DNA from 3 places in the Bradyrhizobium sp. USDA 4510 genome. Region 3 is predicted to be linked to each of the others. Evidence: predicted binding sites of a transcription regulator. Region 3 holds the regulator's gene; each other region holds the start of a gene.
The links. The regulator PhoB, encoded in region 3, activates phosphate uptake and scavenging genes when phosphate is short. The targets are predictions, from matches to a motif close to TGTCATNNANCTGTCAT.

Region 1: the regulator PhoB is predicted to act here: its motif matches at 883-899, upstream of ACVMDN_RS14510 (DUF47 domain-containing protein).
Region 2: the regulator PhoB is predicted to act here: its motif matches at 1,502-1,518, upstream of ACVMDN_RS36845 (alkaline phosphatase).

Annotation. Positions count from the first base shown of each region.
Region 1 covers NZ_JBSSBT010000001.1:3,227,846-3,230,106, reverse strand. Annotated here, with positions in the region: gene ACVMDN_RS14515 (inorganic phosphate transporter) at 1-98, opposite strand, end outside; gene ACVMDN_RS14510 (DUF47 domain-containing protein) at 199-843, opposite strand; gene ACVMDN_RS14505 (branched-chain amino acid ABC transporter permease) at 989-1,957, opposite strand; gene ACVMDN_RS14500 (branched-chain amino acid ABC transporter permease) at 1,959-2,261, opposite strand, start outside.
Region 2 covers NZ_JBSSBT010000001.1:7,931,088-7,933,348, forward strand. Annotated here, with positions in the region: gene ACVMDN_RS36845 (alkaline phosphatase) at 1-1,444, opposite strand, end outside; gene ACVMDN_RS36850 (polyketide cyclase) at 1,557-1,922, opposite strand; gene ACVMDN_RS36855 (TetR/AcrR family transcriptional regulator) at 2,019-2,261, shown strand, end outside.
Region 3 covers NZ_JBSSBT010000001.1:7,327,052-7,329,312, forward strand. Annotated here, with positions in the region: gene ACVMDN_RS34145 (GcrA family cell cycle regulator) at 1-342, shown strand, start outside; gene phoB (phosphate regulon transcriptional regulator PhoB) at 583-1,293, opposite strand; gene phoU (phosphate signaling complex protein PhoU) at 1,439-2,155, opposite strand.

The DNA of each region.
Region 1 (2,261 bases), 4.1 Mb from region 3:
ATCGAGTTCGCGGCATCGTGCAGGCCGTTCAGGAAGTCGAACAGCAGCGCGACCGCGATCAGGATGGTCAGAATCGGAAGACCCAGCGTGGCGTCCACGTGATGGCCCTGCCCTATTGTGCTTTGTTGAGCATGATCGCCGCGCAAACGCTTCGTGTTTGTCGCAGGGAAAACCGCATCACACTTTTCCGGATCATGCTCAGACTTGCTCGATCACGATCGAGTTGATCTCGTTCGCCACGTCGTCGAAACGGTCGGCCACTTTCTCGAGATGGTCGTAGATCTCCGCGCCGACGATGTAGTCCATCGTGTTGGCGTCGCGGTGCTTCAGGAACAGCTCCTTGAGCCCGATATCCTGGAGATCGTCGACCCGGCCCTCGAGCTTGGTCAGTTCCTCGGTGATCTGGGTCAGCATCGAGACGTTGTGGCCGATCGACTGCAACAGGGGCAGCGCGCGGCCGACCAGATTGGCGCATTCGACGATCAGGCCGCCCATCTCGCGCATCGGCGGCTCGAACTCGCGCACCTCGAACAGCATGACCGCCTTTGCGGTCGCCTGCATCTGGTCGACCGCGTCGTCCATCGAGGTGATCAGGTTCTTGATATCGCCACGATCGAACGGGGTGATGAAGGTGCGGCGAACCGCGGTCAGGACCTCGCGGGTGACGCTATCGGCGTCGTTCTCGAACTGATTGACGCGCTGGCAAAAGACCGGAGTCTCCTCCCCGCCCTTCAGCATGTCCTGCAACGCCAATGCGCATTGCACGGAGGTCCGGGCGTGTCGGGCGAACAGGTCGAAAAACCGCTCTTCCTTGGGCAGGAAGGCGCGAAACCAGCGCAGCATGTCTCAGTTCCATCATTCCGGGACAGCCCTTTTAGCGACTGTCACAGAACTGTCATAGAGCATCTGGCGGGGAAAGCATCGGGGTCGACCGCCCGAGCGGGCGGTCGTCCACCGCTATGTCGGCCGAAAGTCGCCGGGACCTGCCCTACAGCGACCGCCGCAACAAATGGGCCAGCTCACCGACCAGGCCACGCCGGAACAGCAGCACGCAGGCCACGAAGATCACGCCCTGGATCACCGTCACCCACTGGCCGAAACCGGCGAGATATTGCTGCATGGCGATGATCACGAAGGCGCCGACCACCGGGCCGAAGATGGTGCCGAGACCGCCGACCAGCGTCATGAGCACGATTTCACCGGACATCGACCAGTGCACGTCGGTGAGCGAGGCATTCTGCGCCACGAACACCTTCAGCGAGCCGGCAAAGCCCGCCAGCGTGCCCGACAGGATGAAGGCGAGCAGCTTGTACTGGTCGGTCTTGTAGCCAAGCGAAATCGCCCGCGGCTCGTTTTCGCGGATCGACTTCAGCACCTCGCCGAACGGCGAGTTGATGGTGCGGTAGATCAGCAGGAACCCGGCGAGGAAGCCGACCAGCACGACATAGTAAAGCACCAGCGGCTTCGAGAGATCGAAGATGCCGAGCAGGTGGCCTTGCGGAATGCCCTGGATGCCGTCTTCACCATGGGTGAACGGCGCCTGCAAATAGAGGAAGTAAAGCAGCTGCGACAGCGCCAGCGTGATCATCGAGAAATAGATGCCCTGCCGCTTGATCGAGATGTAGCCGGTGACCAGGCCGAGCAAGGCCGCGGCCGCGGTGCCGACCAGGATGCCGAGCTCCGGCGTCAGCCCCCACACCTTCAGCGCGTGGGCCGAGACGTAACCGGCGGTGCCGAGGAACATCGCGTGGCCGAATGACAGCAGGCCGCCATAGCCGATCAGGAGGTTGAAGGCGCAGGCGAGCAGCGCGAAGCACAGCGCCTGCATGACGAAGAACGGATAGATCCCCGTCCACGGCACGATCGCCAGCAGCAGCGCCATCGCGGCGAATACGATCATTTCGTCGCGCATCGCGCGCGGCGTGATCGGAAGTGTATCGTCGGTCAATGCTGACATATCAAGCCGCCCGTCCCGTCAGTCCCGTTGGCTTCACCAGCAACACCACCACCATCAGGACAAACACCACGGTGTTGGAGGCCTCGGGATAAAAATACTTGGTCAGTCCCTCGATCACGCCGAGCGCGAAGCCGGTGATGATCGAGCCCATGATCGAGCCCATGCCGCCGATCACGACCACCGCGAACACCACAATGATGAGATCGGCGCCCATCAGCGGACGGACCTGGTTGATCGGCGCCGACAGCACGCCGGCGAGCGCGGCAAGACCAACGCCGAGCCCGTAGGTCAGCGTGATCATGCG
Region 2 (2,261 bases), 600 kb from region 3:
GCCGGCTGACATCGACGCGTGACGGATAACCTTCGGCGTCCGGCGCCGGATAATTCGGGAACCCGGCTTTCTCGTAGACACCGACGCGCTCGCGCAGCGGCACGTTGGGTGTCGCCGCCATGTCGTCATTGATGGTGCCGACCAGGCTGTTCGGATGGTTGTGGTCGGCCACGACCAGGATCAGCGTGTCGTCGTTGCGCGCTTTCGCCCAGTCCTTTGCCAGCCGCACCGCATTGTCGAGCATGATGGTGTCGTAGACCGCGCGCTCCATGTCGAGCAGATGGGCGTATTTGTCGATCAGGCCGGACTCGACCATCAGGAAGAAACCGGCCTCGTGTTTCGACAGCACCGTGAGCGCGGCCTGGACCTGCTCGGTCAGGTCCGGCTGCTCGGGGAATTTCCTGACGCCGCCGCCCCTCAGGAACTTGCGGTCGAGCGCGCCGTCCATGTTGCCGGCGGCGAACAGGCCGAGCAGTTGGCGGGTGTCCGGTTTGGCCGCGAGCGTGGCGAGTTCGCCTGCGGTCGTCGCGACCGGATAGCCGGCGTCGCGGAAGCGCGCGAGATAGTCGACATCGTCCTTGCGTTTCGATCCGGACGCGGATTGCGGCAGGAAGTTCGCGGAGCCGCCGCCCATCAGCACGTCGGGCTTCGCGTCGAAATATTGCGCGACGATCGCGTCATAGGCGGCGCGGCGGCGGGTATGCGCAACCATCGCCGCCGGGGTCGCGTCCTCGACCTCGGTGTTGGTGACGATGCCGACGGCGAGGCCCGCCCGCCGCTTGGCAAGACTCGCGATGGTCTCGACCCTGGGATCGTCGAGCGGATCGGGCGTGCGATCGGCGTAGACGCCGAGCGCATTGACCGCGGCCTTGTGGCCGGTGGCGTAGGCGCTCGCGGCATTCGCCGAATCGGTGATGATCGAGTCCGAGCCGGCGGTCGCGACCAGCGCCATATGCGGCATGTCGTCGATCGCGAGCTTGCCGCGGCTCTTGCCCTTCGCGATTCCCTTGGAGAGGATTCGCGCGGCGACGCGATGCGACGGCGACATCCCGTCGCCGATGAACAGGATCACGTTCCTGGCCTTGCGTGCCCCGGTGTCGTAGACGGTCCAGCTCACGGTCCGGCTCTGCGTGCCGTCACTGACTTCGACGGCGACCTGCCCAGGCTTGACGAGCGAGACATCGCGCAGCAACAGCGCCGACTGCTCCCGGCCGGCCTCGTGCGCGGTGAATGTGCCGCCCTGGCCGAACACCGCGGCATAGTCCGCGCCGTTCAGCGTGACCTTGAGCTTTGCTTGATCGACCAATTCCGGAAGCTCGACCTTGAAGTCGAATTTGGCGCCGACGAGGATATCGGCGCGATCGATCGGATAGATCGTCTGGGCGAACGCCGGCGCTGCCGACAACACCAGCGTGACGGCCACGCCGGCAACTCCCTTGATCATGATCGATGCTCCGCCCTTGCGCATCATGCGCATCGGGGCGGAGGCTAGTGGCGGCGGATGACGGCGCAATGAGGCGGCGCCGGGGCGTATTGCCGCAAGGGCCGGCGCGATTTCAGCGCGCCATCTGCTGCGGATCGTAGAAGAAGCGCTCTTCGACGAGTTCATCGCCGCGCCAGGTCTGCCAGGCGACCTCCTCCATGCTGCGGACCCTGCCGTCCTTGCCGGTGAATTCGAAGCGCCAGCAGATCGCCGAATGATCGCCGTCAAGCAGGAGCGGCCCGAGCCGCGTGGTCTTGACGCCGGCGACCGCGGCCAGCACCGCCGCCTCGCGCGCCGCCAGCGCCTCGCGGCCGACCCGCCACTCGCCGTCGTTCTCCTGGGTGCGGGCATCGACTGAATAGAAGTTCCTGATCGCGCCGACATGGTCGTTGGACTCGACCGTGTCAGCGAAGGCTTGCAACGTCCTAAGCGAGGGCATCGAGCATTCTCCATTTACCGACTTATAGTCGGTATTTATCGACTGGTAGTCGGTAAGTCAATTGGCTTGCGTCTGGAACTGGGCTAGAGATGCGCCATGGCAACCCAGGCCGAACGGCGCGAGAAAACCAGAGCCGCCATCGTCAAGGCGGCGCGGCGCATTTTTGGCGAGCGCGGCTTCGCCGCTGCGACGATGGACGACATCGCCGCCGGCGCGCGTGTCGCCAAGGGCGCGGTCTATCATCACTTCGCGACCAAGGAGGCGGTGTTCGAGGCGGTGTTCGAGCAGGTGTCGATCGACCTTGTTGCCGATCTCGACCGCATCTCGCGCGCCGAGAAC
Region 3 (2,261 bases):
GCCGCGCCGCGGCAGCGCAAGGCCCGCCCCGCCCAGCACATGATGCGGGTGGCGCGCCCGGTCTCGCGCGGCAACACCGCGCTGGCGCACGCCTTCGAGGCCGAGATGGAGCCCGATCCGATCTCCTACGACAATGTGGTGCCGATGAGCCAGCGGCTGTCGCTGCTCGAGCTCAACGAGGCCACCTGTCACTGGCCGGTCGGCGATCCCTCGAGCCCGGAATTCTTCTTCTGCGGCGGCAAAGCGCTCGGCGGCCTGCCCTATTGCGCGCATCACTCGCGCGTCGCCTACCAGCCCGCCGCCGATCGCCGCCGGCCGTCGGCGAAACCGCAGATCAAGTGAGCACTCGGGAAAACGACGGAAGACCTCAAAGACAAATCCCCGCGAAAGCGGGGATTTTTTTGTGTGACCCAGCCCGGCTATATCACCAGCGTCGTCCCGGCGCAGGCCGGGACCCATAACCACGAATGGGTGTTGTTAGAAAGCCGTCTGGCCGCGTGCCGATTGCGCTGGCCGCAGCGTATGGGTCCCGGGTTTCGCCGGGACGACGCCGTGTTGCGGTTTATGAATGCCGCATGGCCGTTACGGCTGCGGCTCGGCCTTGGCAAAGCGGTCGTCGAGCGCGTAGCCGGCGCCGCGCACAGTGCGGATCGGATCCTGCTCGCGGCCCGGATTGAGCAGCTTGCGCAGGCGGCCGATATGCACGTCGACGGTGCGCTCATCGATGTAGATGTCGCGGCCCCAGACGCTGTCGAGCAATTGCTCGCGGCTGAACACGCGGCCGGGATGCTCAAGGAAGAATTCGAGCAGGCGATACTCGGTCGGCCCGAGATCGATCGGACGGCCCGAGCGCGCCACGCGGCGCTTCTCGCGGTCGAGCTCGATGTCGCCGTAGGTCAGCACGGTCGCAAGCCGCTCCGGGCTGGCGCGGCGCAACAGGCCCTTCACCCGCGCCAGCAGCTCCGGCACCGAGAACGGCTTGACGATGTAATCGTCCGCGCCGGTGGCAAGCCCGCGCACGCGCTCGCTTTCCTCGCCGCGCGCGGTCAGCATGATGATCGGAAGCTGCTTGGTCTCGGGCCGCGCCCGCAGGCGGCGGCACAGTTCGATGCCGGACAGGCCCGGCAGCATCCAGTCCAGCACCACGAGGTCGGGAACGCGCTCCTTCAGCCTTGTATCCGCATCGTCGCCGCGCCCCACCGTCTCGACATCGTAGCCTTCCGCATCGAGATTGTAGCGCAACAGCGTCGTCAGCGCTTCCTCGTCTTCGACTACCAGAATGCGTGCGCTCATCGGTTTAAGTTCTTTCTCTGTGGTGATCCGTTGCCCAGACGCAAACCGAAACGCTTACTTCCTTGAGCATAGTCCCCGCGGAAACGATTTGTCGCGAGGATCATCCAGTTTCGCTCTTGCCGGTTCCGTGCTTGCCGATCATGCCTCAGTTGCCCGGCACCGTGGTGGCAAAAGTGGTCATGTCGCCCTTCGGGCGCTTGTCGGTGATCTGCTGGCCCTCGATCATGTAGAACACGGTCTCGGCGATATTGGTGGCGTGATCGCCGATCCGCTCGATGTTCTTGGCGCAGAACATCAGATGGATGCAGAACGAGATGTTGCGCGGATCTTCCATCATGTAGGTGAGCAGTTCGCGGAACAGCGAGGTGCAGATCGCATCGACCTCCTCGTCGCCCTTCCAGACGTTCATCGCCGCCGGCAGGTCGTGCGCGGCATAGGCGTCGAGCACCGACTTGACCTGCGACAGCACGAGGTCGGTCATGTGCTCGAGGCCGCGGATCAGCTTCAGCGGCTGGAAATCGCTCTCCAGCGCCGCGACGCGCTTGCCCATGTTCTTGGCGAGGTCGCCGATCCGCTCGAGGTCGGTGGCGACGCGCATCGCGCTGACGATCTCACGCAGATCGATCGCCATCGGCTGGCGGCGGGCGATCGTCAGCACCGCCCGCTCTTCGATGTTGCGCTGCAGATTGTCGATCTCGATGTCGGCGGCGACCACGCGCTTGCCGAGCGCGACGTCGCGACGGATCAGCGCGTCGACCGACTCGGTAATCATCCGTTCGACCAGGCCGCCCATCTCGGCGACCAGGCGAGTCAACTCCTGCAGGTCGCTGTCGAATGCCTTGGCGGTATGTTCAGAAGCCATCGCTTGTCTCCCTCAACCATGATCCCGGGGATCATGGTTTCGTGTCCTGAATTTTAGCATGACCTGATCGGAAAACCGGTTTCCACTTTTCCGGATCATGCGCCGG